Regions from separate parts of the Pseudomonas sp. SA195 genome, predicted to be linked through region 1. Evidence: predicted binding sites of a transcription regulator. Region 1 holds the regulator's gene; each other region holds the start of a gene.
The links. The regulator FliA, encoded in region 1, starts transcription of late flagellar genes. The targets are predictions, from matches to a motif close to CTAAAGTTTNNNNNNNNNNNGCCGNTAA.
Positions count from the first base shown of each region.

Region 2: the regulator FliA is predicted to act here: its motif matches at 4,813-4,840, upstream of M1D78_RS11645 (methyl-accepting chemotaxis protein).
Region 3: the regulator FliA is predicted to act here: its motif matches at 2,591-2,618, upstream of M1D78_RS09095 (flagellin).
Region 4: the regulator FliA is predicted to act here: its motif matches at 5,723-5,750, upstream of M1D78_RS14445 (methyl-accepting chemotaxis protein).

Region 1 covers NZ_CP096392.1:2,889,472-2,896,769, reverse strand. The annotation lists gene flhA (flagellar biosynthesis protein FlhA) at 1-442, shown strand, start outside; gene flhF (flagellar biosynthesis protein FlhF) at 458-1,744, shown strand; gene fleN (flagellar synthesis regulator FleN) at 1,833-2,663, shown strand; gene fliA (RNA polymerase sigma factor FliA) at 2,682-3,404, shown strand; gene M1D78_RS13335 (chemotaxis response regulator CheY) at 3,525-3,899, shown strand; gene M1D78_RS13330 (protein phosphatase CheZ) at 3,920-4,714, shown strand; gene M1D78_RS13325 (chemotaxis protein CheA) at 4,727-6,925, shown strand; gene M1D78_RS13320 (protein-glutamate methylesterase/protein-glutamine glutaminase) at 6,976-7,298, shown strand, end outside.
Region 2 covers NZ_CP096392.1:2,537,714-2,545,011, reverse strand. The annotation lists gene M1D78_RS11670 (short-chain fatty acid transporter) at 1-576, opposite strand, end outside; gene M1D78_RS11665 (acetyl-CoA C-acetyltransferase) at 984-2,165, opposite strand; gene M1D78_RS11660 (CoA transferase subunit B) at 2,354-3,010, opposite strand; gene M1D78_RS11655 (CoA transferase subunit A) at 3,035-3,733, opposite strand; gene M1D78_RS11650 (LysR family transcriptional regulator) at 3,858-4,754, shown strand; gene M1D78_RS11645 (methyl-accepting chemotaxis protein) at 4,928-6,553, shown strand; gene M1D78_RS11640 (helix-turn-helix domain-containing protein) at 6,636-7,298, opposite strand, start outside.
Region 3 covers NZ_CP096392.1:1,951,696-1,958,993, forward strand. The annotation lists gene ligA (NAD-dependent DNA ligase LigA) at 14-2,380, shown strand; gene M1D78_RS09095 (flagellin) at 2,831-4,336, shown strand; gene M1D78_RS09100 (flagellar protein FlaG) at 4,408-4,764, shown strand; gene fliD (flagellar filament capping protein FliD) at 4,822-6,267, shown strand; gene fliS (flagellar export chaperone FliS) at 6,396-6,785, shown strand; gene ppnP (pyrimidine/purine nucleoside phosphorylase) at 6,855-7,136, opposite strand; gene M1D78_RS09120 (YkgJ family cysteine cluster protein) at 7,282-7,298, shown strand, end outside.
Region 4 covers NZ_CP096392.1:3,112,673-3,119,970, reverse strand. The annotation lists gene M1D78_RS14475 (non-canonical purine NTP pyrophosphatase) at 1-347, opposite strand, end outside; gene M1D78_RS14470 (group II truncated hemoglobin) at 401-856, opposite strand; gene M1D78_RS14465 (universal stress protein) at 983-1,414, shown strand; gene M1D78_RS14460 (YajD family HNH nuclease) at 1,436-1,783, opposite strand; gene M1D78_RS14455 (YebC/PmpR family DNA-binding transcriptional regulator) at 1,834-2,538, opposite strand; gene M1D78_RS14450 (EamA family transporter) at 2,751-3,647, shown strand; gene M1D78_RS14445 (methyl-accepting chemotaxis protein) at 3,759-5,681, opposite strand; gene M1D78_RS14440 (MOSC domain-containing protein) at 5,831-6,529, opposite strand; gene M1D78_RS14435 (hypothetical protein) at 6,526-6,714, opposite strand; gene dgt (dGTPase) at 6,828-7,298, shown strand, end outside.

The DNA of each region.
Region 1 (7,298 bases):
CATCCGCACCATCGCAGAAGCCATCGCGAACGTTGCGACCAAGAGTCAAGATCCCGCCGCGATGGTGGCGGCTGTGCGGGTCGCGTTGTCCCGCGCAATCGTGCAAAACGTTGTCGGGCTTGAGCCGCAGCTGCCTGTGATCACCCTTGAGCCCAGGTTGGAACAGATATTGCTCAATAGCCTGCAGAAGGCCGGACAAGGCTCGGAAGACGGCATTCTTCTCGAGCCAGGAATGGCAGAAAAGTTGCAACGGTCTCTGGTAGATGCGGCACAGCGTCAAGAAATGATGGGTAAGCCAGCGATTCTGCTGGTAGCCGGCCCGGTCCGCGCGATGCTCTCGCGATTCGCCCGGCTGGCAGTCCCCAACATTCATGTCCTGGCCTATCAGGAAATACCGGATAACAAGCAGGTCACCATCGTTTCGACGGTGGGTCAGAATTAACCGAGGGTACAGGCCATGCAGGTCAAACGTTTCTTCGCAGCCGACATGCGTATCGCCATGAAGATGATTCGTGACGAGCTGGGTGCCGACGCCGTGATCACCGGCAACCGCCGTGTCGCTGGCGGCGTCGAGCTGACAGCCGTGCTCGATTATCCGATGGAAGCAGTCGCGCCGAAGCAGCCGAATCCGGCGCTCGAGGCCGAGCTGCGCAAGACCCAGACCCGCATCGCCGATGCCCATGCCGAGTTGAGCGCGCCTCGCTCGCAGCCCGCTCGGGACCGTCAGTTGCTTGACGAGAAGCCGGCCGTAGCCGCCAAACCTGCTGCAGCGCCGGTAGCCGCGCCGGCTCCGGCATTCGACTCGCGTGCCGTCGAGGCAATGCAGACCGAATTGCAAGGCCTGCGCGAGCTGATCGAGGTGCAACTCGGCTCATTGGCCTGGGGCCACGAGCAGAACCGTCGCCCGCTGCAGGCTGGCCTCTGGCGTCGCTTGCAGCGCCTCGGTCTGCCGGCTGATCTGTCGCGTGGGCTGTTGGAAAAGGTGGCCTCGATCAGTGATCAGCGTCAGGCCTGGCGCATGCTGCTGGCGCACCTGGCTCAGTCCATCAAAGTGACCAAGCACGAGCCGCTGGAAGAGGGCGGTGTCATTGCTCTTGTCGGCCCGGCCGGCGCCGGCAAGACCACGACCCTGGCCAAGCTCGCTGCACGCCATGTTCTCAAGCACGGCGCGCAGAGCATCGCCCTGGCGAGCATGGACAACTACCGTATCGGCGCGCAGGAGCAGCTCAAGACCTTGGGTCGTATCCTCAACGTGCCGGTGATCCAGATCGACCCGAGTCAGCCGCTGAGCAAGAGCCTGGAGCCGGTTGCACGCAAGCGATTGATTCTGCTCGACACCGCTGGCCTGCCGGCAGGCGATCCGATGATGCGCCTGCAGCTGCAGGCGCTGGCCGACCGTGGCGTACGTTCGAAGAACTATCTGGTGCTCGCGGCGACCAGCCAGAGCCAAGTCCTGAAAGCGGCGTGGCATCACTACCGGCCCTGCGGGCTGGCAGGGTGCATCCTGACTAAACTTGATGAGGCAGGTACTCTGGGCGACGTGCTCGGGCTGACCATCAGTCAGCATCTGCCGATTGCCTACCTTGCCGACGGCCCGCGGATTCCCGAGGACCTCCAGTTGCCGCGCACGCATCAACTGGTCAGCCGCGCGGTGAGCCTGCAATCCGAAGAGTCGCCCAGCGAGGAAACGATGGCCGACATGTTTTCCGGCCTGTACAACGGTTCCTCACGGAGGGCGGGATGAACAGAGCGCTGCGTGAGAGAGAAACAGTAGACGCGTTCAGGTTGAACGCATCGATGGCCTTCGGGCCCCAGCAAGATATAGGCGTTTGATGATGGGTATTCATCCCGTACAGGTTATTGCTGTGACCGGCGGCAAGGGTGGCGTCGGCAAGACCAACGTATCGGTCAACCTTTCCCTGGCGTTGGCTGATCTCGGTCGGCGTGTGGTGCTGCTCGACGCCGACCTCGGTCTGGCCAACGTTGACGTGCTGCTAGGCCTGACCGCCAAGCGCACCCTGGCGGATGTGATCGCCGGTGAATGCGATCTGCGCGACGTCATGATCCCGGGCCCTGGCGGCGTACGGATCGTGCCTGCCGCGTCGGGTACGCAAAGCATGGTGCAGCTATCACCGATGCAGCATTCCGGCCTGATCCAGGCCTTCAGCGAGATCGGCCACGACATCGACGTGCTGATCATCGACACCGCGGCCGGTATTGGCGATGGCGTGGTGAGCTTCGTTCGCGCGGCGCAGGAGGTCCTGCTCGTGGTCACCGATGAGCCCACCTCGATTACCGATGCTTACGCGCTAATCAAGTTGCTCAACCGCGACTACGGCATCAGCCGCTTCCGGGTGCTGGCGAACATGGCGCACGCGCCGCAGGAAGGACGCAATCTTTTCGCTAAGCTGACCAAGGTGACTGAACGTTTCCTTGATGTCGCCCTGCAGTACGTCGGTGCGGTTCCCTACGACGAGGCGGTACGCAAGGCCGTTCAGAAGCAACGCGCGGTCTACGAGGCCTACCCGCGAGCCAAGTGCTCGCTGGCCTTCAAGGCCATAGCGCAGAAAATCGACACCTGGCCGCTGCCGGCAAACCCGCGTGGCCACCTTGAGTTTTTTGTGGAGCGCCTGGTCAGGCCCACCGCAAACGCACACGACTGACAGCGGCGGGAATCGGTTATGTACAACACCAAAGTGGCTAAAGACTCCCAGTACCAGCTCATCGAGCAGTACGCCCCGTTGGTCAAGCGCATCGCTTACCACTTGCTGGCGCGCCTGCCAGCCAGCGTGCAGGTCGATGATCTGATGCAGGCCGGCATGATCGGCCTGCTCGAAGCCTCCAAGAAGTACGACTCCGGCAAGGGGGCAAGCTTCGAAACTTATGCCGGTATCCGCATTCGTGGCGCGATGCTTGACGAGGTTCGCAAGGGCGACTGGGCGCCACGGTCGGTGCACCGCAATTCGCGCATGGTCAGCGAGGCCATTCGCGCCATCGAAGCAAGAACGGGGCGCGACGCTAAAGATCAAGAAGTTGCGGCCGAACTTAAATTGAGTCTCGATGAGTACTACGGCATTCTGGGCGACACCCTGGGCAGCCGCCTGTTCAGCTTCGATGATCTGCTGACGGAAGGCGAGCACGGGGAGTTCGGTGAAGACGCCGCCAGCGCCCACCCGGAACCGTCTCGCGATCTTGAGGACGAGCGCTTCCAGCAGGCCCTGGCTGATGCGATTGCCAGTCTGCCCGAGCGTGAAAAGCTGGTGCTGTCGCTGTACTACGACGAAGAGTTGAATTTGAAGGAAATCGGCCAGGTGCTGGGCGTCAGCGAGTCACGGGTCAGCCAGTTGCACAGTCAGTGCGCGGCGCGCCTGCGGGCTCGTCTCGGCGAGTGGCGCGCGCGATAGGGCCGGTTCTCAGGAACGCGAATCAAGGTTGCTCTAACGAGCTTCATTCACGAAGCCCGCAACAGACCGTGAGCAGGCTCCGGGATTTCGGGATTTACGGAGGTGTACTTGGACAAGAACATGAAAATCCTCATCGTCGACGACTTTTCGACGATGAGACGGATCATCAAGAACCTCTTGCGTGATCTGGGCTTCACCAACACCGCCGAGGCGGATGATGGCACCACCGCACTGCCGATGCTCAAGAGCGGCAGCTTCGACTTTCTCGTCACCGACTGGAACATGCCCGGCATGACCGGCATCGACCTGCTGCGCGCCGTGCGTGCGGACGACCGTCTCAAGCACCTGCCGGTGCTCATGGTGACGGCCGAGGCCAAGCGTGACCAGATCATCGAGGCCGCGCAGGCCGGTGTTAACGGGTACGTGGTCAAGCCGTTCACGGCGCAGGTACTCAAAGAGAAAATCGAGAAGATCTTCGAGCGCGTCAACGGCTGAAGTAACGCCGCGAGGGCACTATGACGCAAGCAGACCAAAGCCTGGCGGAGTTCGAAACGACGCTCAAGGCTCACGCACCCCAACTTATCGAAAGTCTCCAGCAGGGCCGCTTCGACGAAGCGGCGCAGATGTTTAACGAGCTCAGTCAGGCTCGTAACCAGGGACTTTATCAAGAAGTCGGCAAACTTACCCGCGAGCTGCACAACGCCATCGTCAAGCTGGAGATGGACACCTGCGCGACCGGGGGCGATCCGTCACCGATCACTGACGCCACGGACCGTCTGTCCTATGTCGTCGAGATGACCGAGAAGGCCGCCAACCGCACCATGGACCTCGTCGAGGAATCCGCGCCGCTGGTCAACTACGTCAGTTATGAGGCGCAGAGCTTGACGGCTGATTGGCAGCGCTTCATGCGCCGCGACATGAATGCCGAACAGTTCCGCGACCTGGTCAAACGGCTAGATCAGTTTCTGCAGCGGACCATGAACGATGGCAGCCAGCTGTCGCAGAACCTCAGTGAAATCATGCTCGCCCAGGACTTCCAAGACCTGACCGGCCAGGTGATCAAGCGGGTCACGCGGCTGATCACTGAACTCGAAAGCAACCTGCTCAACCTGGTGCTGATGGCCGGTCAGGTCGACCGCGTCGCAGGCATCAAGCACGACCGCGAAGAGCTGCGCGCCGAGCAGGAACGAAAAAAACAAGAAAAAGGCCCTTCCCATGGTGAAGGTCCGCAGATGCATGCCGATATACGTGAGGATGTCGTATCCGGGCAGGACGATGTCGACGATCTGCTTTCGAGCCTGGGCTTTTAGGGGAAGTGAAATATGAGCTTCGACGCCGATGAAGAAATCCTCCAGGATTTCCTGGTTGAGGCCGGCGAGATTCTCGAACTATTGTCAGAGCAGCTGGTGGAGCTGGAGAGCAGCCCCGATGACGCAGCATTGCTCAATGCGATTTTTCGCGGTTTCCATACGGTAAAAGGTGGTGCGGGTTTCCTCCAGCTGCATGAGCTGGTCGAGTGTTGCCACATCGCCGAAAACGTCTTCGACATCCTGCGCAAGGGTGAGCGTCGCGTCGACTCGGAATTGATGGACGTTGTCCTGCAAGCGCTGGACGCCGTCAACGAAATGTTCGGCCAGGTCCGTGAGCGTACGGCCGTTACCCCGGCCACGCCCGAGCTGCTGGCAGCCCTGTCGCGCCTGGCCGAACCAGCCTCCAGCGAGCCGGCTGTCGCCGAACCGGTCACGCCGGTCGGCTCGGCCGAGCCTGAGCCCGTTCCAGCCAGTGCCGACACTGAATTCGAACAGTTCCTTGGCGCGCTGGACGAGGCGGCCGAGGCTCCGGCTGCGGCGTCAGCTGACGAGATTACCGACGAAGAGTTCGAATCGCTGCTCGACCAGCTTCACGGCAAGGGCCAGTTCGCCCCGGCTACGGGTGCCGATTCTGTGGTCGTGCCTGAACAGGCCGCCGCACAGCCGGCCGGCGACGAGATTACCGACGATGAATTCGAGGCGCTGCTCGATCAGCTGCACGGTAAAGGCCAGTTCAGCGAAGTAAGCCCGGCACCGTCTGCACCGGTCGCGGCCGAAGCACCCGCGCCAGCGGGCGACAACATCACCGACGACGAATTCGAAGCGCTGCTTGACCAATTGCACGGCAAGGGCAAGTTCGAACCGGAAGCGGCGAGTGCTGCTGCACCGACACCGCCGGCCAAGCCTGCGGCCGCGCCAGCCAAGGCGGTGGAGAAGGCCGCACCGGCCAAGCCCGCTGCGCCTGCGGCCAGCAAACCGGCTGCCCCGGCTGCCGCTACGGCCAAGCCTGCTGCTCCCGCTGCGCCTGAAAAGCCGGCCAGCGAAGCGGAAACTACCGTTCGCGTCGACACTGCGCGGCTCGACGAGATCATGAACATGGTCGGTGAGCTGGTGTTGGTGCGTAACCGCCTGGTGCGGCTCGGCTCCAACAGTGGCGACGAGGCCATGTCCAAGGCCGTTTCCAATCTGGATGTCGTCACTGCCGATCTGCAGAGCGCGGTCATGAAGACCCGCATGCAGCCGATCAAGAAGGTATTCGGACGCTTCCCTCGCCTGGTCCGCGACCTGGCGCGCAGCCTGAAGAAAGAAATCAACCTGGAGTTGGTGGGCGAAGAGACAGATCTCGACAAGAACCTCGTCGAGGCGCTCGCCGACCCGCTCGTGCACTTGGTGCGCAACGCGGTCGACCATGGGGTCGAGACCCCCGAAGAGCGCGAGGCCGCCGGCAAGCCGCGCACCGGTCGTGTGGTGCTGTCCGCCGAGCAGGAAGGGGACCACATCCTCTTGCAGATCACCGACGACGGTAAGGGCATGGATGCGAACATCCTGCGCGCCAAGGCGGTAGAGAAGGGCATGCTCGACAAAGATGCCGGTGATCGTCTGAGCGACCTGGAGTGCTACAACCTGATCTTCGCGCCGGGCTTTTCGACCAAGTCGGAAATCTCGGACGTGTCCGGCCGTGGTGTAGGCATGGACGTGGTCAAGACCAAGATTTCCCAGCTCAACGGCACGGTCAACGTGTTCTCGAACAAGGGCCAGGGCTCTCGCGTGGTGATCAAGGTCCCGCTGACGCTGGCGATCATGCCGACGCTGATGGTCATGCTGGGCAATCAGGCATTCGCCTTCCCGCTGGTGAACGTCAACGAGATTTTCCATCTCGACCTGTCTCGCACCAACGTGGTCGACGGCCAGGAAGTGGTAATCGTGCGAGACAAGGCGCTGCCGCTGTTCTACCTCAAACGCTGGCTGGTTCAAGGTGCCGAGCACGAGGAGCAGCGCGAGGGGCATGTGGTGATCCTCAGCGTAGGCAATCAGAGCATTGGCTTCGTCGTCGACCAACTGGTCGGCCAGGAGGAAGTTGTCATCAAGCCTCTGGGCAAGATGCTGCAGGGCACCCCCGGCATGTCGGGCGCGACCATCACGGGTGACGGCCGCATCGCGTTGATCCTCGACGTTCCCAGCATGCTCAAGCGCTACGCGCGCCGCGGCTGATTCATCCCGGGCGGCGGCCTAATGTAGGCCGCTGTCGCTAGGAGTGTTTTATGGCAGTCAAGGTCCTGGTCGTCGACGACTCCGGCTTCTTCCGGCGCCGGGTGTCGGAAATTCTCTCGGCAGACCCGAATATCCAGGTCATCGGCACCGCGACCAACGGCCGCGAGGCGATCGACCAGGCGCAGGCGCTCAAGCCTGACGTCATTACCATGGATTACGAGATGCCGATGATGGACGGCATCACCGCGGTGCGGCAGATCATGCAGCGCTGCCCGACGCCGGTCCTGATGTTCTCGTCGCTGACGCACGAAGGTGCCCGGGTAACGTTGGACGCCCTTGATGCCGGTGCCGTGGATTTCCTGCCGAAGATCTT
Region 2 (7,298 bases), 350 kb from region 1:
GTTCATGGGTGTGAACAGCGTTTCGCCGACACCCAGCGCCGTGGTGACAACGCCACCGGTCATGCGCTCGAGGTCCGCACCGCCGGTGGCCAGCGAGAGCGGGATCGAGCCTGACAGGCCGCCGTGCCAGATCAGGAAGCCTGAATAGGCCGAGGCGACCAGTAGTGGGTAGTCCACGCCTTTGACCTCACGTGCCAGCGCACGGGCAAAAACGGCGCCGATCACCAGGCCGAAACCCCAGTTGATCCATGACCCGGCCAGTGCGACCAAGGTGACCAGCACGATGGCGCGCCCCGGCGAGCGTGCCGTGCGAGCGAGGCCGGCAAGCAAGCGATGAATTGCCGGGGCGCTGGCCAGCGCGTGGCCAGTGACGAGGATCAGCGCCATCTGCATGGCGAAGGTCAGCAGGTTCCAGAAACCGGTGCCCCAGTGCTGCGCCATGGCGGGAAGGCCTTGGCCGGTCACCGTCATGCTCGCAACGAGCACGATAAGGCTGAGCAGAATGGCGAAAACGAAGGGCGAGGGTAGATAGCGTTGTACGAGCTTCACGCTTGCCGAGGTGATGGCGTTGAGCATGGATTGGTCCTTGTTCTTATTGCTGTGCGTTGTGGTTGTCGCTGTTTATCCGTAGCCGCTCTGCCTGCGACTGTGGTTTCAAACCCCCCGTCGCGGTCGGGTCGCAGGTAGAACCTGCTCCTACAAAAAAGCGCTGTGCTGTAGGGGCTGGCTCTGCCTGCGACTTGCGGGTGCAGCCTCGGGGTGGTTCTGGTCGCAGGTAGAACCTGCTCCTACAAAAAACCGCTGCTGTAGGAGCTGGCTTTGCCTGCGACTTGGGATTTCAGCCTCGGGAGTGGTTCCGGTCGCAGGTAGAACCTGTTCCTACAAAAAAGCGCTGCTGTAGGAGCTGGCTCTGCCTGCGACTTGCGGTTTCGGCCTCGAGGTGGTTCCGGTCGCAGGTAGAACCTGCTCCTACAAAAATCGGATCAGGCGCGCTCGATGGCCAATGCCACACCTTGGCCGCCGCCAATGCACAGGGTTGCCAGGCCTTTCTTCGCATCGCGGCGGATCAGTTCGTGCAGCAGCGTCACCAGTACGCGGCAACCGGATGCACCGATCGGATGGCCGAGTGCAATAGCGCCGCCGTTGACGTTGACCTTGTCCGCGTCCCACCCCAGCTCCTGGCCGACAGACAGAGCCTGCGCTGCAAACGCTTCGTTAGCTTCGATCAGGTCGAGGTCGTCCAGCGTCCAACCGGCTTTCTCAAGGCAGCGGCGCGTGGCGGAAACCGGAGCGATGCCCATGATGGCCGGGTCGACACCCGCATTGGCGTAGCCGGCAATCTTCGCCAGTACGGGCAGCCCGAGCGCTTGGGCTTTGGCGGCGCTCATCATCAGGACCGCGGCGGCGCCGTCGTTCAGACTCGAAGCGTTGCCGGCAGTCACGCTGCCATCCTTCTTGAACGCGGGCTTGAGCTTGCCCAGTGCCTCGGCCGTGGTGCCGGCGCGGGGCTGCTCGTCGGTGTCGAACACCAACGGCTCGCCCTTGCGCTGCGGGATTTCGATTGGGGTGATCTCGCCCTTGAAACGCCCGGCCTCAATAGCGGCCACAGCCTTCTGTTGAGAACCGGCAGCGAACGCGTCCTGCTGCTCGCGGCTGATCGCGTACTTGTCGACCAGGTTCTCGGCGGTGATGCCCATGTGGTAATCGTTAAAGGCGTCCCAGAGGCCGTCGCTGATCATCGAGTCGACCATCTGAGCGTGCCCCATGCGCAGCCCAGTTCGGGCCTTCGGCATCACGTAGGGCGCCAGGTTCATGTTCTCCATACCCCCTGCGATGATCACTTCCGCGTCGCCGCAGCGAATCGCCTGAGCGCCCAAATGCAACGCCTTCAGGCCCGAGCCGCAGACCTTGTTCAGGGTCAGTGCTGGCACGGCGTGTGGCAGGCCTGCGGCAATCGCAGCCTGGCGAGCGGGATTTTGTCCGGCGCCAGCAGTGAGCACCTGGCCGAGAATGACTTCATCCACCTCGGCAGGGTTCAGATGGGTCTGGGCGAGCAGTCGCTTGATGACAGCGGCGCCCAGTTCATGGGCAGGGATATTAGCCAGCGCGCCCTGGAAGGCGCCAATGGCGGTACGGGTGGCGGCGACGATGACGACGTCTTGCATATTCATGCTCCAGTTGAAATGGATGTTGTTCTAGTACCGGTAAGTCGTTTTTCAAAGATGCGGATGGTCAACGCAAGCGTTGCTGAATGTCCACGGTCCCGTAGAGCCAACCTGCTGGCGATCCGCAGTCCCGCTCACCCGCTGATCGCGATGGATCGCTCGACGTTCCCAAGCGAATACATGCGTATCTAGAACGTCATTTCCGGCACATGATCCGGCACGACCAGCTCGCCGGCCGTCTTGGCGCGGATCTCCTCGATGCTAACGCCCGGCGCGCGCTCCTTGAGGACGAAGGCGCCGTTTTCAATCTCGAGGTAGGCCAGGTCGGTCAGCACGCGTTTGATGCAGCCGGCGCCGGTCAGCGGCAGGTTGCACTGGGGTAGCAACTTGGACTCGCCATCCTTCGAAGCGTGGGTCATCAGCACGATGATGTTCTCGGCTCCGGCGACCAGGTCCATCGCGCCGCCCATGCCCTTGACCAGCTTGCCGGGGATCATCCAGGAGGCGATGTTGCCCTGTACGTCCACCTCGAAAGCGCCCAGCACGGTGAGGTCGATGTGGCCGCCTCGGATCATCGCGAAGGACTCGGCCGAGTTGAAAATGGAGGCGCCCACGCGCGCGGTGACGGTCTGCTTGCCGGCATTGATCATGTCGGCGTCGAGTTCTTCTTCGGTCGGAAAGGTGCCCATGCCGAGCAGCCCGTTCTCGGACTGCAGCATCACGTCCATGCCCTCGGGCACGTAATTGGCGACCAGGGTAGGGATGCCGATACCCAGGTTTACGTAATAGCCGTCCTGCAGCTCGCGGGCGACGCGCTGGGCCATTTGTTCGCGGGAAAGTGCCATGCTGGAATCCTCTTCTTGTTCTGGTCAGCTACGGACGGTGCGCTTTTCGATGCGCTTTTCGAAGGTGCCGCAGATAAGGCGGTCGACATAGATGCCGGGGGTGTGGATCTGGGTTGGGTCCAGCTCGCCGGGCTCGACGATCTCCTCGACTTCCACCACCGTCACCTTGCCGGCAGCAGCGGCCAGCGGGTTGAAGTTCTGCGCAGTGTGGCGGTAGACGACGTTGCCGTAGCGGTCGGCCTTCCAGCCTTTGACGATCGCGAAGTCGCCGACGATGGCGTGCTCGAGCACGTAATGGCGGCCATCGAATTCACGCACCTCCTTGCCCTCGGCGACCGGCGTGCCGTAGCCGGTTGCGGTGAAGAACGCGGGAATGCCTGCCCCGCCTGCACGCATCTTCTCGGCCAGAGTGCCTTGAGGCGTCAGTTCGACTTCAAGTTCGCCGTCGAGCAGTTGGCGTTCGAATAGCGCGTTCTCGCCGACATAGGAGGCAATCATCTTGCGGATCTGCCGGTCTTCAAGCAGCAGGCCCAGACCGAAGCCATCCACGCCGCAATTGTTAGAGACCACTGTCAGGTCGCGCGTACCGCGGCGCTTGATTTCCGCGATTAGGTTCTCGGGAATGCCGCACAGGCCGAAGCCACCCGAGAGGACAGTCATGCCGTCCTCCAACCCTTCGAGTGCCTCAGCGTAGGAGTTGACGCGTTTGTCGAAACCAGCCATGACCAGTCCTTCTTATTGTTAAGAGTACGGGCGAGTGTTCACGGCGAGCGACTATTTGTTAAGTTGATTTTTACGTTCTATTAATGAATAAAACCAAACAATAGGCTGTTGCCGAGGGATACCCATGACCGTCAAGCAGCTTCGTGCGTTTCTCGCCGTCGCCCATACGCTCAGCTTTGCCCAGGCATGCGAGCGACTGCACCTGTCGCAATCCGCGCTCAGCCTGACGATCAAGGCGTTGGAAGAAAGCCTGGGCGGGCGACTGTTCAGCCGCACGACACGCGCCGTCGGCCTGACGCCCGAAGGGGAAGCCTTGTTGCCATTGGCTCGGCGCCTGTTGGCGGACTGGGATAACGCCGAGGATGAGCTGCGCCAGCGTTTCACCTTGCAGCAGGGCCGGGTGGCGCTGGCTTCCATGCCGTCGTTTGCGGGCAACGTGCTGCCCGCCATTTTGCGGACCTTCAGCGACCGCTACCCGTCGATCAGCGTTACCGTGCATGACGTGATCAACGAACAGGTGATGGAGTTGGTGCGTGACGGCCAGGTCGAGATCGGCATTGCCTTCGAGCCCGAGCCGACCATGCCGCTGAGCTTCACGCCGCTCTATAGCGACCGTTTCGTCGCGGTGGTGCCGGCCGATTCGGCGTTAGCGAGCAAGGCCGAAATTGGCTGGGACGCTTTGCTCGGCTACCCATTCATCACCTTGCAGCGCCCATCTACCGTGCGCTTCATGCTGGAGGATCACCTGCGCCAACGGGGGCGTTCGCTGCCCGTGCAGTACGAAAGCCACCAACTGGCCACCGTTGGGCGCATGGTCGCCAGCAGCTTAGGGGTCAGCGCCGTTCCGGCGCTGTGTCGTAACCAGATGCTAGAAGTGGGTGCGCGCTGCGTGGCGCTGGGCGATCCGGTGATCGAGCGATCAGTGGGTGTCCTGACCAAGCCGGGGCACGAGTTGTCAGTCGCAGCGCAGGCCATTGCCGACACCCTGAGCGCGGGCAGTTATCCGGCTATCAACCTATAAGCTGAGTGTGTCGATAGAGCGAGCGTCTGATTGCGATCGATAAAAACGATTAGCGGTATTACAGAAGGGCAGAGTGCGACCGATAAGTGAGCATGGATCAGGTTGGCTTGGCCGCCTGTCCGCCAGCGCCCCTCGCGGCGCGCGGTTGGCTCATACATAGATAGGTGACTTATATGTCTCTTCGAAATTTTGGTATCGCGCCCCGGGCTGCTTTGGGGTTTGGTTTGGTCGCACTCTTCCTGTTGTGCATCGGCATTTTTTCGCTGACGCAGATGGCGCGGATGGACAGCGCTTCTGAAGACATCAATAGCAACTGGATGCCCTCTGTCACGACGCTCAAAGACATGAACCAGTCGATTCTCCGGCAGCGGATCTTTACCCTGCGGGCGCTTGTCATGACGGATGCAGCCTCGCTGGCCAAGACTACGACCACCATCGTGCAGTTGCGGGACGAGGTGGCTAAGCAGTTTGAGGTTTACAAGCGCTACATAACCGGCCCTGAAGAGCAGGGGCTCTTTGATCGGCTCACAAGCGTCTATGGCGTTTATCTGAGTGATCAGAAGCAGATCCTTTCTCTGGTAGATCAAGGTCGCCTCGACGAGGCACGGGATTATCTCAACGGCACGATGGCTGCCGACGCTGATGCGCTGATGCAAACCCTGATCGCGCTTGGAGAGTTCAATACCAAAGGCATCAAAGCCGCCGCTGACATGTCCGCCGAAACCTACGATAGCTCCCGTATTTCGGTCATCACTTCTATCATCATCGCGGCACTGGTTACCGCACTGCTGGCCTGGCTGCTGATCCGCAGCATCGTCCAGCCGCTGGCCGAAGCGGTGAAAGCTGCTGAAGTCATCGCCTCAGGCGACCTGACCCGACCGATCGTCGTCGTCGGCAAGGACGAGCCGGCGCGCCTGCTAGAAGCGATGAAGCGCATGCAGGCCAGCCTGCGTGACACCATTCAAAACATCTCCGATTCATCCAACCAGCTGGCGGCTGCCGCCGAAGAGCTGAACGTCGTCACTGAGGACTCCAGCCGCGGGCTGGCGCAGCAGAACGGTGAGATCGAGCAGGCCGCCACAGCGGTCAACCAGATGACCGCTGCGGTCGACGAAGTTGCGCGCAACGCCGTAGCGACCGCCGAAGCGTCACGCGAATCCGAGCGTGCCGGCCGCGAAGGTCAGCAACAGGTGACGCGCACCGTGCAGTCGATCAACGCACTGGCGGACGGTGTGACCACCACGGCTGGGCAAGTGGGTGAGCTGGCCGACAAGGTCCGCGACATCAGCAAGGTACTCGACGTGATCCGTGCGATCGCGGAACAGACCAACCTGCTGGCGCTCAACGCCGCTATCGAAGCGGCGCGGGCCGGTGATGCCGGCCGCGGTTTCGCGGTGGTGGCTGATGAAGTGCGTGCGCTGGCGCATCGCACCCAGCAGTCGACCCAGGAAATCGAGGAAATGATCGGCGGCATCCAGCACGGCACCGACCGCGCCGTTCAAGCGATGCAGCTGAGCAACGAGCAGGCGCGCTCGACGCTGGTCGTCGCTCAGGCGGCTGGCGAGGCCCTCGATCAGATCGCGACGGCCATCGCCACTATCAGCGAGCGCAATACCGTTGTGGCCAGTGCATCGGAAGAGCAAGCCCAGGTGTCGCGTGAAGTGGACCGGAACCTGGTGAACATCCGTGACTTGTCGATGCAGACGTCGGCGGGCGCCAACCAAACGAGCGTGGCCAGTCAGGAGCTTGCTCAACTCGCCGTAGGCCTGCGGGGCTTGGTGGGACGGTTTGCGGTCTGATTGCAGGTAGGTAATCAAGAACCCCGCATGGCTTGCCTTGCGGGGTTTTTATTTGCCTCGGTTTCCAGCAGCCCGGGACACGCTACTTTTCAGTGCTGCACCGGAACTGCCTAGGCGATATCCCCGCCAGCCGCTTGAAGAAGCGTGAAAAATACGCCGGTTCGGAAAATCCAAGTGCATCGGAGATATCACTGACACTCATCGCGGTATACACCAGTTGCCGCTTGGCCTCGATGAGCAGTCGCTGGTGCAACATCCCCTGCGCGGTGAGCCCGGTATAGCGGCGCGCCAGCGTATTCAGATACGCCGGCGTGATGTCCAAACGGCGGGCGTACTGCTCGACCGTCGGCTGCTCGGCGAAGTCCGCCTCCAGCAACTGCACGAACTGACTCAACAGCTGCTTGCCCCGCGTTGGCGCCTCCGGTGCGTGGGCGGTGTGGCTCTGCCGGCTGACCCATACCGCGAGCATCGCCGCCAGCGATTGCAATTGCAGCTCCCGCGCCGGAGCCGTGGCGCGGTATTCCTGCTCGATCTGGTCGAACAGGCTGTCGAGGTAGGGGCGATCCCGCCCGGCGCGATACAGCCCCGCGGCTTTCAACGACGTCTGGCCACTACCGAGCGCTTCGTCCAGCTGGGTTAGCAGAGGCGCAGCCAGCGTCAGCACGTGCCCCTCGACCTGCTCGGAAAAGCGAAAGCCGTGCACGGCCAGCGCCGGGACGACCTGCAGCGATGCCTCGTCGATGCG
Region 3 (7,298 bases), 940 kb from region 1:
ACGGCTCCGACCCATGCCTTCCGCCCAGACTGCTGCCGAGCGCATTGCCGAACTGCGCAGCGAAATCGACGCCCACAACTATCGTTATTACGTACTCGACGAACCCAGCGTTCCCGACGCCGAATACGATCGTCTGTTCAACGAACTCAAGGCGCTCGAGGGTGAGCATCCAGAATTGGTGACACCTGAGTCGCCAACCCAGCGCGTCGGCGGTGAGGCATTGGCCGCATTCGGTCAGGTTCGCCACGAAGTACCAATGCTGAGCTTGGGCAATGCCTTCGAAGAACAGGATTTACTGGACTTCGACCGTCGCGTTCGCGAGGGGCTGGATATGCCGGCCGGCGATCTGCTCGGCGATGGCGTAGCGGTGGAATACAGCTGTGAGCCCAAGCTCGACGGCTTGGCGGTCAGCCTGTTGTACGAAAATGGCCACCTCGTGCGTGGCGCTACACGAGGGGATGGCAGCACGGGCGAAGACATCAGTGCGAACGTGCGTACCGTACGCAACATCCCGCTTAAATTGCACGGCAGTGGCTGGCCGCAGGTCCTTGAAGTACGTGGCGAGATTTACATGCCCAAGGCGGGCTTCGAGGCGCTCAATGCCCGACAGCTCGAAAACGGCGGTAAGACATTCGCCAACCCCCGCAACGCAGCAGCCGGTAGCCTGCGCCAGCTGGATTCCAAGATCACGGCGAGCCGCCCGCTCGAGCTTTGCGCCTACGGCGTAGGGCGCAGCGACGGCGAGTTGCCGGGGACGCATATCGGCATCCTCGAGGCGCTCAAGGGCTGGGGGCTGCCCATCAGCCGCGAGCTGAAGCTCGCCCGTGGCGTGGCGGAGTGCCGTGCCTATTACCAAGCCATCGGCGAAAAGCGCGACGCTTTGCCTTATGAAATCGACGGTGTGGTGTTCAAGGTCAACTCGACCGCACAACAGCGTGAGCTCGGCTTCCGTGCCCGTGAGCCGCGCTGGGCCATCGCACACAAGTTCCCGGCGCGCGAGGAGGTGACTGAACTGCTGGATGTGGAGTTCCAGGTTGGGCGCACTGGCGCGATCACCCCGGTGGCGAGGCTCAAGCCGGTCCAGGTTGCCGGCGTCACTGTGTCCAACGCCACACTGCACAACATGGACGAGGTGGCCCGCCTGGGCGTGATGATCGGCGACAGCGTGATCGTGCGACGCGCAGGCGACGTGATTCCGCAGATTCTCGGAGTCATTGCCGATCGCCGTCCCGCGAATGCACGCGCCGTCTCGGTACCCACCGAATGTCCGGTCTGTGGCTCAGCGGTCGAACGTACCCAGTTGATCAAACGCAGCAAGGGACGGGAGTCGGTCAGCGAGGGCTCGATCTATCGCTGCGTTGGGCGTCTGGCCTGTCAGGCACAACTGAAGCAGGCCATTATCCATTTCGTGTCGCGCCGGGCGATGGACATTGACGGGCTGGGCGACAAGATCGTCGAACAGCTGGTCGATACTGGCCTGGTTTCCTCACCCGCCGATCTCTATTCGCTCACCTATGAGCAGGTGCTCGGGCTCGAGGGGTTCGCCGAGGTGTCCAGCCGTAACCTGATCAAGTCCATCGATGCCAGCCGCACGCCAAGTCTTGCCCGATTCGTTTTCGCCCTCGGCATTCCCGACGTTGGCGAGGGGACGGCCAAGCTTCTGGCGCGCTCACTTGGATCGCTTGACCGAATCAGCCGGGCGCTGCCGGACGTGTTGATCTACCTGCCGGACATCGGCCTGGAAGTCGCGCACGAAATTCACAGCTTCTTTGAAGACGAGCACAACCAGCAGGTCATCCGCCAATTGCGCGAGCGCGGCGTTGAGCTGCAGGAGGAGGGCGAGGTGCACGCCGAGTTTGCCGCCTGTGCGACGCTGGCCGGCCTGCTCGATAACCTGAATATTCCTTTTATCGCCACGACCGGGGCCAAGCGTCTGGCCGAACGGTTCGGCACGCTCGATGGCGTGATCGAGGCCGACTGGCTCGACCTGCGCCAGGTCGAACGCCTGAATGAAAAGGCCGCTCGCGCGCTACGCGATTACTTCGACGACCCCGCCAATGCCGCGCGCGCCCGCGCCGTCGAAGCCCAGCTTCGTGAGTTTGGCATGCACTGGCAAAGCGAACGGAAGGCGGCGGAAGGCCTTCCACTCGCAGGTCAGACCTGGGTACTCACCGGAACGCTGGAAAGCATGAGCCGTGACGAAGCCAAAGCAAAGCTTGAGGCGCTTGGCGCGAAGGTATCGGGGTCGGTGTCAGCTAAGACAACGGTCGTGGTCGCAGGGCCGGGTGCAGGTTCTAAGCTCGCTAAAGCCAACGAGCTGGGCCTCACCGTTGCGGACGAGGACGACTTCCTCCAGCGCCTCTCGAGCCTAGGGGCTTAACGACACCGAAAGGTTGGGCATCTATTGTCCGGCCTTATACCCAGCGATATTCACCGCGAGCCCGCCCGTAGGAGCCAGCTTGCTGGCGATCATGTCGCGTGGTCAGCGACTAGCCTCGCAAGCGGCTCTCCCGCCAGCCCAGCCCTCCCTGCTCCGACTCCTGACTCAAATCGACCAGCGCTACGTCTGCTGCCTTCTCAACATTTCCGTTTAAAGTTTTCCACCACCCGTCCGAAAATCTTCGCAGGCGGGCTCGTTTGCTAGCGCGCTCGCTGGTGTCGTACAGGTTGTTCTCGGGGCTTGCAAAAATTTTTCAACTGCCTCCTAAAGCTCACCGAAACGACGCCGATAAGCTAATCGAATGCGAACTCAATGGGTGCCTGGGCAAACAGCCGGCCCGGAGTCGCAAGCTCAGGCAACCAAAGTAACTAGCGCCCTTGGAGGCTCATCATGGCTCTTACAGTCAACACAAACATTGCGTCGCTCAATACTCAGCGCAACCTGCAATCTTCGTCCAGTGCGCTCAGCACCTCCATGCAGCGCCTGTCCACCGGTAGCCGGATCAACAGCGCGAAAGATGACGCGGCCGGTCTGCAGATCTCCAACCGTATGACGAGCCAAATCAATGGCCTGAATGTGGCTGTCCGTAACGCAAACGACGGCATTTCGCTGGCGCAAACAGCCGAAGGCGCGCTTCAGCAGTCCACAAACATCCTTCAGCGTATGCGGGACCTTTCGTTGCAGTCAGCGAATGGAACGAACGACTCGACCGACCGCAAAGCGCTGCAGAAAGAGGTTAGCGCGCTTCAGGATGAGCTTACCCGCATCGCCGACACCACCACATTTGGTGGGCGTAAGGTGCTTGATGGCTCGTTCACTAACGTGGACTTTCAGGTTGGTGCGAATGCGAATGAAACCATTAGTGTCTCGGTTGGTGCTGCTAGCGCCACCGATCTAGGCACCAATACGGTCAAAGGCCGTGCAGGCGCCGGCACAATGTTCGGGACCGCTACCGCCGCTGCAGCCGCCATTCCAGCCGCAGGTAACGGAATGACTGCAAACACCCTGACGATTACTGGTCCAGAGGGGCAGGCAACAACCGCGTCCGTTGGCGGCGCCGCGGGATCAAGCGCCTCTGCAGTCGCTGCGGCAATCAATGCGAAGGAATCTGAGACTGGAGTCAAGGCCGAAGCCAAGACCAAGGCAGTCCTCTCTGGTCTGGATGGCGTAGGCCAAGTCAGCTTCACATTGGCTGGGAAAGACGGGGCTTCCGCGTCGATATCTGCAAACGTGAGTGATGCTACTGATCTTTCAAGTTTGCGCGACGCAGTGAATGCCAAGTCCTCTACCACTGGCATTACTGCAAAGATTGACGATAAAGGGTCTCTCACTTTCGAGGCGAAAGACGGCAGTAACATTGGCATCTCCGACTTCGCTGTTGGGTCCGCAGGCAACCAGACCGCGACGCTTAAGTCGTACGATTTTGACGATAATGTGGTTAGCACCGAAACGCTGACTGAGGGCTCGACTGATTCCGTGCTCGTGAGTGGTGATGTTCGCCTAACGGCTTCGAGTGGCTTCAGCGTACAAGCCAGCACAGATGCTACGATCTTTGCTGCTACAGCGACTAACTCACTAAAGGAAACCGTTCAGTCGATTGACATTGGCGATGTAAACGGGGCGCAGAAGGCGATTAGCATAATCGACTCAGCACTGGCTCAGATCGACAATACTCGATCCAATCTTGGTGCTGTCCAGAACCGTTTCGATAACACTATCTCGAACCTGCAGAGTATTTCGGAAAACGTCTCGGCTGCCCGCGGCCGTATCCAAGACACCGACTTTGCAGCGGAAACCGCCAACCTGAGCAAGAACCAGATCCTGCAGCAGGCTGGTACCGCGATTCTGGCCCAGGCCAAGCAATTGCCGCAGGCGGTTCTGAGCCTGCTCCAGTAATCGAGCGAGAAAGGCGTTAGCGATGGGGGTAGGGTTAGCTCTGCCCCCATTGATTCATGAGAGGTGAATCAATGGACGTCGGAAAGATACCGGGCGGAGCTACATCGCCCATTACGGCTAGTTCTTCACCCAGCTTCTTAAAGGAAGTTGGGTTTTCTGCGTCTGGAAATCTGGATAAGCCGCAACAACCCGATGAGGCTGACAAACCAGTCGATATGATCGATTTGGTGGAGCGGTTTCGTTCACAAGTGCAAAGCATTCAGCGCGATCTGAATTTCAGTGTCGACGATTCAACCGGCGATGTAATTGTCCAAGTCATCGACGGTGACTCTGGAAGGGTAGTCCGGCAGATACCGTCGGAGGAAATTCTCCGGCTAACCGAGCGGCTGGACGAAATGCGCAGCTTGATGTTTGAAGCCAAAGCATAGTCGGTACGTTTTTTGTATCGAACTGATGGCTAACATTTTCTTGACGAGGTTATGGCTATGGCTGACGTAGGTATTGGTTCCGGTATCAACATCGGGAGTATCGTGTCCAGCATGGTCGCGGCTGAGCGTGCACCGAAAGAAGCGCAGCTCGCCACGCTCGAAAAAAAAACCACTACCCAAATCACCGCTATCGGCGCCTTGAAAGGTGCTATTAGCGATTTCCAGACGGCACTTGGCACATTGAACAAGGCCGATCTTTTTCAAGCGCGTTCAGCGACTTCCAGCAAGTCGGATCTGGTCGGGGTAACTGCCAGCACGACTGCCGGCGCCGGCACGTATCAGGTTGAAGTTAAAAGCCTCGCAACCAATAGCAAGGTAGCACTTGCCGCGGTTCAGAATTCCGCCGAAGCGCCCGCTGCCTTTGCTAGCGGCACGCTTGATATTTCCCTAGGCGTACCTGGATCTCCGCCCTCAAAAGAGACCTTTTCCGTCACGATCGACGAGAGCAATAACAGCCTTGCCGGCATGCGCGACGCGATCAATGAGGCCGGGAAAGAAAAAGGCGTTAGCGCCACGGTCGTGACTGATGAGTTTGGCTCTCGACTCATATTGACTAGCAATAAGACAGGTGCCGGTCGCGATATCACCGTCGCGGTTGCCAATGAGACGGCAGCCACAACTGGCCAGACCGCACTGTCTGCGCTTGCCTTCGACGGTAGTTCTTCCAGCACTGGGGGCGGAGCGCGAGTGCTTTCACAGGCCCAAAGCGCCGAGCTGTACGTCGATGGCTTGAAGGTCATCAGTGAGAACAACAAGGTCGACGGCGCAATCGAAGGCGTTACGCTCGATCTAAAGGCCAAGACTGTTGCCAGCGAGCCACTGACCATTACTGTCGCGGAGGACAAAGCCGGCGTTAAGAAGCAGGTCCAATCGTTCGTTGATGCGTACAACAAGCTTATTGGCGTGGTTAACGCACAGACGAAGGTAACGCCTGTTGGCGATGGGAAGACGCCCGTCACCGGCGCACTTGTCGGCGACGCAACGGCGCGTACGCTGCTCGGCACGATCCGCAATGAGTTGGTTAACACGCAGGGCGACGGTGCCATTCGTGCCCTGACCGATATGGGTATTACGACCCAGAAAGACGGCACGCTCGGCATTGACAGCACCAAGATGGACAAGACGCTGGCTAACAACTTCGAGCAATTGTCCGGGTTCTTCACGGGCGATACCGGGCTGGCTGCGCGGCTCGACGCGAAGCTCAAGCCCTATACCGAAACCGGCGGGATTCTCGAACAGCGCAACAAGGCGATGACCGAGACGATCACGAAGATCGACAAGCAGAAGGAAGATCTCGACCGTCGTATCACGTCGTTGCAGGAGCGGCTTCTCAAGCAATTCAACGCAATGGACACGCTGGTGGGCCAGTTGTCGAACACCTCTGCAAGCTTGTTGGCGTCGCTTGAAAACCTGCCTTGGGCAGCCAACAACTCAAAGAACTGAACTAGCTTTACGAACGAAACCGCCGCTTAGGCGGTTTTTTCGTTCTGGCCGCTCCGATTGCTATCAAGCTTGGGCGGCGTCGACCGATAAGCTGTACATGCAAACGATGTAGCAAGGGGCTTATCCAAATGTACGCAATGTCAGCAATGAAGCAGTATCAGCAGGTTGGCGTTAACGCCCAGGTAACCGAGGCTGATCCGCATCGCTTGATCCAGATGCTGATGCAGGGTGGGCTGGATCGTATCGCTCAGGCAAAAGGGGCGATGGAGCGCAAGGAGTTGGCTGAGAAGGGTGAGTTGATTGGAAAGGCCATCAACATCATCGGCGGTCTTCGCGACGTGCTGGACAAGGCTGCGGGCGGTGAGCTAGCGGATAACCTGGATCGACTCTACGAATACATGACGACCCGCTTGTTCGAGGCGAGCCGTCACAATGACGTTGACAGGCTGGATGAGGTGTCCGGGTTGTTGGCTGAAGTCAAGTCGGGCTGGGACGGCATAGCGGGTCAGGCGAGGTAAGCGACCTTTAATACTGCATACGCCTTAAACCAAGGGCACCGCTCGACAAGTTCGACGGTGCCGTTTTTGTTAGCGGTACTCGCAGAGATAGGCTGTATCGCTGGTAACCTTGAGCTGGAACTTGCTGTTGGCCGGCACGGTGAATTGACTGCCCGCAGCGAAGGTCTCGTAAACGCTACTGCCCGGAAGCTTCACGTCCAGGCTTCCCGCGACGACATGCATGACTTCGAGCTGGCTAGTGCCGAACTCGTAGTTGCCGGGCGCCATGACCCCAATAGTTGCTGGGCCTGCTGCCATCTCGAACGCGATCGACTTGACAGTGCCATCGAAGTACTCGTTTACCTTGAACATTGCAGTTGCCTTCAAGTGTGGAAAAGGGCGCTAAGTATGCCCAAGCGCATGGTGCGCGTCATCTGCGGACGTCTGCCGGAATGAGCGTGCCGAGGCTATTGGACGGCCTTATTATTGCCGCCGTTTTGGTCTGGAGATTGGCTGAATGGATTGTCGCGCGGG
Region 4 (7,298 bases), 220 kb from region 1:
CCGTCGCAATAGCCGATGAGCGTGCGTGCGACGGCAGAGGCATCTTCCAGATTGCCGATCAGCTCGGAGAAGCGCACCGCGTGAAGGCGGTTCCAGAAGGTTTGCGTGAGGCCGCCAGGGAAGCCGTTGAGGCTGTTGATGAATAACCCGGAGTGTTCGACGAACACTGGTTTGCCAATCAGCTTGAACGCAGTAAGTAATTTGTCGCTGACCAGCTGCTGCAAGTCTTCGGTCTGGGTTTCAAGCACCCGAACCGGGTAGTCGATGATCTCGATGCCGCTCTGCCCCAGGAAATCCCGGGCTTCCTGGATTTTCCGTGGGTTGACAGAGGCAAAGCGGATTTTCATCGGGACCCCTCGGTAGCATGCCGGGCAAATGCCCTTCCAAGAGGTATGACGCGTCAGGGCTGCGAGGGTTCTTGCAGCGTGGCGAGCGGGCAGCTTGGGCGACCCGCCTGAACGATGCGTTCAGCGGGTACGCGCATTTGGGCGAGCAGGTACTCGGCGAACGCCGGTGAATAGTCCTGAAGGGCGATCGCTTCGGCCATACAGGCGAGCCATGCCTGGCGCTCGGTTTCGCCGATCGGCCAGCGGGTATGAAAGCGCGGAATGTTGATGCTGCCGTAGCGCTCGGCATAACGTCGGGGGCCACCTAGCCAACCGCATAGAAACGCCGTGAGACGCGCACGCGGCTCTTCGAGGTCTGCTGGGTAGAGCCGGCGAGCGTGCTGCCCGAGGCTCGACTGGTCCATGATCCGGTAGAAATCGTCGACCAGGCGTTGCAACCCGGCTTCGCCGCCGGCGGCCTGGAAGGACGTATCGGCGAAGCCGAACGGAGGGGTTTGGGAGATGCTCATGCTGTGCTCTCGAGAAATGCTGAAGGTGTAGCGGACGTTGCGCTGGTTCAACGGAAGTGCATGCATCCCGCCAACCCTGAAGGGCGCTTGCTATCCTCAATGCAGACACCCGACAGGAGAACGACCATGCGTAACATACTGTTGGCCTACGACGGTTCGGACAACGCTAAGCGGGCGCTGCAATACATCATCGATTTCGCCCGGGATGCGCCCAAGCCGCTCCAGGTTCAGCTCTTCAATGCGCAGCCAGAGCCTGTCATTTATGGCGAATATGTCACCAGCGCCATGGTTGAGGAGCTCAACGCCAGCCTGTTGAAGAAATCGCGGGAGTTACTAGACGAGGCCGGCATGCAGCTCGCTGCAGCGGGCATCGCCCACCAGACCCATACCGCCATAGGCCATGTGGCCGAAGAGGTCAACGAGGCCGTCAAGCGCCTCGGTTGTGACACGGTGGTGATGGGCACGCGTGGCCTGGGCAGTTTTGCCGGCATGCTGCTGGGATCGGTCGCCAACCGCGTCATTCATGAAGTCTCGGTGCCGGTGCTGCTGGTCAAGTGACGCTCCAGGCAGGCCGGGTGATCAGTCCGGCTTGCCCTTCTTGAGCAGGTCGCCGAGATTGGCGAAGGCTTTGAATGTTTCCTTCGGGCCCAGGTCGCTACCCGGCCTGGCCTCGGCCTGGTACTGGTTGTCGGTATAACGCGAGTGCTCGTTGTCGTGGCAGTAGAGGCAGAGCAACTCCCAGTTCGACCCATCCTCGGGGTTGTTATCGTGGTTGTGGTCCTTGTGATGGACCGTCAGTTCGCTGAGGCGCTTGCCCGAAAACTCACGGGCGCAACGCCCACAAACCCACGGATACATTTTCAGCGCTTTCTCGCGGTAGCCCTGTTCTCGCTGGGCATAGGGCGTATTGGGTTTGCTCGTGCTCATCGGTCGGCCTGCTCGTGGATCGCTGTTTGCGCAGTTTGGTACGGCTAGGGTCAGCCAGCCAGCCCGACGTACACGTTCTGCACATCGTCATGGGCGTCGATCGCAGCGAGAAAGGCTTCGACTTCCTCAAGCTGTGCCTCGGTCAGCGTGCTGACGGGGTTCTTTGGCCGGTAACCGAGATGGGCCGACTGCACAACGAAACCCTGATCGGGCAGTGCACGGCAGACCACGTCCATGTCGGTGGGGTCGCTGATGAACAGTGTCGCGCCTTCATCGGCGGCTTCGAAATCCTGCGCGCCGGCCTCGATGGCGGCCAGTTCAGGGTCCGCGTCGGCAGTGGCCGGCGCCGCTTCGATGAGCCCGCAATGATCGAAATCCCAGGCAACCGAGCCGGACGCGCCGAGTTGGCCCTTACGGAATAGAACGCGGATCTCAGCCACGGTACGGTTAACGTTGTCCGTCAGGCACTCGACGATCACCGGGACCTGATGCGGGGCGAAGCCCTCGTAGGTAGTACGTTCGTAGTTGACGCTCTCACCCAGCAATCCGGCACCTTTCTTGATAGCGCGCTCCAGCGTTTCACGCGGCATCGAGGCCTTCTTGGCCTGCTCGACCACCAGGCGCAGGCGGGGGTTCATGTCAGGATCGGCACCGCTGCGGGCGGCGATCATGATTTCCTTCGACAGCTTGCCAAAGGTGCGCCCCTTGGCATTGGCTGCCGCTTCTTTGTGTTTCGCTTTCCACTGTGCGCCCATGCGTGTTCCCGTTTCGCTGCTATGAGGAGAAGGCCGTTCTGCGACGGCGGATTCTATCTGGTGCGACGGCAACAGGCACGGCCCGCGAGACGGGACCATAGCCGCTGCGACAGTCGGCTGCGCGACTGTATGGCCGAATTGCCCGACGGCTGTACGTGTTCGGCAGCAGGTCACAGGTTTCTAATGGCGTGCCCAGCCCTGGAGAACTGCTGATGTCGCCCAAGGACTTGCTGCTGGCCCTGGTCGTGATTCTGGTCTGGGGCATGAACTTCGTCGTGATCAAGGTTGGCCTGGATAACATTCCGCCCATGCTGCTCGGCTCGCTGCGCTTCATGCTTGCGGCCTTTCCCGCCATCCTTTTCATCAAGCGGCCACAGATGCCGCTGCGCTGGTTGCTGGCCTACGGCGCGACCATCTCGCTCGGGCAATTCGCCTTCCTGTTCTCAGCCATGAAGGTCGGCATGCCGGCTGGGCTGGCGTCGCTGGTGCTGCAATCGCAAGCCTTTTTCACACTGTTCTTCGCCGTTCTCTTTCTCGGCGAGCGGTTGCGCATGGCCAACCTGGTAGGGCTGGTAATCGCCGCTTCCGGACTGGTGCTGATCGGCGCGCAGGGCGAGCTGGGCATGACACTGGCAGGCTTTCTGCTCACGATCTGTGCGGCGTCCATGTGGGCGCTGGGAAACATCGTCACGCGCAGAGTGGGCAAGGTGAACCTGGTCGGCCTGGTGGTATGGGGCAGCCTGATCCCGCCGCTACCGTTCCTTGGGCTGTCTTTTTGGCTGGAGGGGCCACAGGTAATCGAGGCGGCGCTGCGCGGTTTCAGCCTGGATTCGCTTCTGGTCCTGGTCTATCTGGCGTTTGGCGCGACCATCTTGGGCTATGGCCTGTGGAGCCGATTGCTGTCGCGCTATCCGGCCAATACGGTGGCACCTTTCTCGTTGCTGGTCCCTGTGGTCGGCCTGACCTCCGCCGCGCTGCTGCTGGACGAGCATCTCGGGCCTTTGCAGGCAGTCGGCGCGCTGCTGGTCATGCTCGGGTTGCTGGTCAACGTTGGCGGTGGCTGGCTGGTTGGTCGCCTGCGTACAGCGTTCGGCGGGGCGTCGGTCTGACAGCGCAACACCCGCACCGAGGCTCAGGTGGAGCATTGCTGCTGTACACCTTCAGCAGGGCGCGTGACGGCTAAAACAGCGGCGCAGCGCCCCGCGCAATGGCCCTCGCGGTCAGACCCGGAAGCGGCCGATCATCGCTTGCAGCTCGCCACCCAGCCGTGCCAGTTCCGCCGTCGACGCCGCGGTTTCACGCGCTGCTTCGGCGGAATGGTCGGCGACATCGCGTACGCTCAGGACGCTGCGGTTGATTTCCTCGGCCACCGAGCTCTGCTGCTCGGCGGCGGTAGGGATCTGCTGATTCATCGCCTGAATGACAGAAACCGTCTCGCTGATCGCTTGCAATTCCTGGCCGACATCGCGTGCCAGCGCCACAGTCTCGACAGCCAGGCCGCTGCTGCTGTCCATCATTCCAGATGCGGTACGGGCGCCTTGTTGCAGTGTGCCGATCAAGGCTTCGATCTGTGCCGTCGATTGTTGTGTGCGCTGGGCCAGCCCGCGTACCTCATCGGCTACCACGGCGAAACCGCGTCCCGCGTCGCCGGCGCGTGCGGCTTCGATAGCGGCATTCAGGGCCAGCAGGTTGGTCTGCTCGGCGATCCCGTTGATCACGGTCAGCACCGTGCTGATATTGTCGGTCTCCTGGTTCAGCTGGCTCATGGCCTGAGCCGACAGCGTGACCTCGTTGGACAACCGATCGATTTGCGCCAGGGCGCGCTGGACCACGGTGTTGCCTTTAGCCGCCTGGGTGTCGGCGCGCTGCGCCGCGATCGAGGCTTCTTCCGCGCTGCGTGCTACTTCCTGCACAGTCGCGGTCATCTGATGCATGGCGGTAGCGACCTGATCGGTTTCCTGGCGCTGGCTGTTGACCCCGGCACTGGTCTGTTCGGTCACCGCCGACAACTCCTCGGATGCCGTAGCCAGCTGGGTGGTGATCGCGCCGATGCGCCCAATCAGCGTTCGCAGGTTGCCGCGGGTCTTGCCTAGCGCCTGCAGTAACTGGCCGAACTCATCGCGGCGTTCGTTCACGTCCTGGCCGGTCATGTCACCGGCGCCGATGCGCTCGGCCATCTGCACCGCCTGGTTCAGCGGCTGGGCGATCTGCCGGACGATCAGCACGCTGACCAGCACGCCGAGGAGGATAGCGAGCAGGGTTACCCCCATGACTTGCAGCTTCTTGCTGTGCGCTTCCTCGCTGCGTTTCTCGGTCTGGCTGGCGATGATTCCCTGGGCCTGCTCATAGAGCGTGGCGAAGATGGCCTCCATTTCCTGGCGTGCCTGTTGCTGCTCGGCTACCAGCGGCGGCAGCTTCTTGACCAGCTCGACGTACTCGGTGGCGCTGGCCTTTAGAATCTTCAAGCTCGCGGCTTGCGGCCCGATGAGCTGTTCTTCCAGCGGTGCGATGGCCGCGTTGAGCGCGTCGAACTGGGCATTCAACGCCTGCAGCGCCGGCTCGGATTCCTCCATCAAGTAGCCGCGCACGGTGAAGCGCAACAGGCGGTTCTGCTTGGACAGGGCGGTGGTGAGCAGGGCGATATCGGCGATGTCTCCGGTAGGATGCAGCACCGGATTGCCGGGTACGCCGTGCCAACGGCGCTCCAGGTCGGCGATCAGCTTGTCGGTGGTGTTGCCGGCGTCGACCCAGTTGGCTCGGGTTTGTAACTTGAGTTCACGCAGCGCAGCGAGCCTGTCGAAGGCGCTCTGGTAGCGGCGGGCCTGTTCGGCAATGGACTGCAAGTACTGGCGGTTCTGGGCCTCAACGAAGCCGTCCTGCTTGCGGTCGACAGTGGTGACGATGTCCTTGACCGCGTCGGCGACCTGGCTGACGTAGCGAGCGTCGCCGCGCTCTTCGAAGCGCACCTGGGCGTAGCGGATCTGGTTGGCGTTGTTGAGCAAACGCTGTGCGGTTTCCGCCTTGTTGCTGCGTGACACCAGCGCATCCATGCTGAACACGCCAATGGCGGCTACCAAGACGGTCAGGAGCAGCACGGCTGTGAAGCCGAGTGCCAGCTTGTAGCTGACCTTGAGATTTTTCATTGTTGTTCCTCAAGCGGACAGGAAAGTGGAGTTGTAGTACCACATCGGCTGATTGGTCCGTAAATTGAGTATGTTGTCTGATGACATACCTGCGGTGTCGTGCACATTTGCGGCAGCTCGAACACCAACTGGGTGCCGCCGCGGCCAATCTAGAACAGGTTGCCCTGATCGTGGTGACGCCGTTTCGCGTCCAGACGTGCGCGCAGTCGTGTGCGGTATTCGGTCGCCAGGGCCGGCAGCGCCTGAAGCCAGTCCAGCGCATCGTGTGCGGCCGACTCGTCGAGGTAGATTCGCCAGACGCGTCTTACTGTGGCGTCCGGCCAGGGGCGGTCGATCAGCTGCAAGGTCGCACCGGGAGCGACCCAACCGGGTTCAAGCGTACGGTATAGCCACCCGGTTCGGCCGCTGTGTGCTAGCTGCCGCGCCAGCCCACGAGCAGCATGGCGCCGGTCCAGGTTGGCGCAGGGTGAGCGCGGCTGGCTGAGCTCGATGACCGCATCGCCCAGCCGGTAGCGGTCGCCGATGCACACCTGCTCCTCGCTCAGACCGAACGTCGCGAGATTCTCGCCGAAAGCACCGGGTGCCAGCCGCTGTAGGCCTGGGTAGATACGTTGCCAATGACGATAGTGCTCGGCGGGGTAGTGGCACAGGCTGCGATCGGGTCCGCCATGGAAGCGGCGGTCCGCGACCCGGTCGCCATGCAGGCCCTCTCGGTCGAGCCAGACCGTCTCATCGGCCCGCTGCTTGTCCATCGCCGACGGCTTGCCGGTGACGGGCAGTGCCAGGAGTGCGTCGCGCCTAAAGGGGCCGTCGATCGGCCAGCTGAGGTCCGGTGTAGTCTGGCTCATGGAGCGTCCAGGTCCGCCAGCGCGCGGCGCACCATGGCAGCGTATTCGGGCGGGCTTAGCTGATACAGCTCAGTTGCGACCCAAGCCAGCCAGTGCGGGCCGAGCGCCTTCTTGCGCTCGAGCAGGCGTCGGGCTTCGTCTGTCGCACGGGCAGCGTGCTGTTGGTGGAAATCCTGGCGGCTCATCGAGGCTTTATCCGATAGCGGGGTAGCGATTCTAAACGAGTCGTTACGCGCCGGCCGCTTGGTAAAGCAGAGGCGGCGCGCTAGGCTCGCGGTTCCTTCAACAGGAGCAAGCCATGCCGGAGCCCGTCAACTTCAAGAACAAGATTTCGCGCCAGCGACCCTACGGGCGTACCGAGCCTGGACTGATGGCAGCGCAAGACGATCTTTCCTTGGTAGTCGACCAGCTGGAAAGCGACCGGGGGCGCATCATCAATTCAGCTGCTATTCGCCGCCTGCAACAGAAGACGCAGGTGTTTCCACTGGAGCGCAACGCCGCGGTGCGCAGCCGGCTAACGCATTCATTGGAAGTCCAGCAGACTGGGCGCTTCATCGTGCGGACACTGTATAAGCAGCTCGGCGGGGATGCGGCGTGCTACGGCCTGGATGGACTGGAGAGCGCGCTTGAAAGCCTGGTGGAGATGACCTGCCTGATGCACGACATCGGCAACCCACCGTTCGGCCATTTCGGTGAGTTCGCTATCGGTGAGTGGTTCGCTGGGCATCTCGGGCCGCTGTTCGATCATGCGGTGCCGGGGCTGGACACC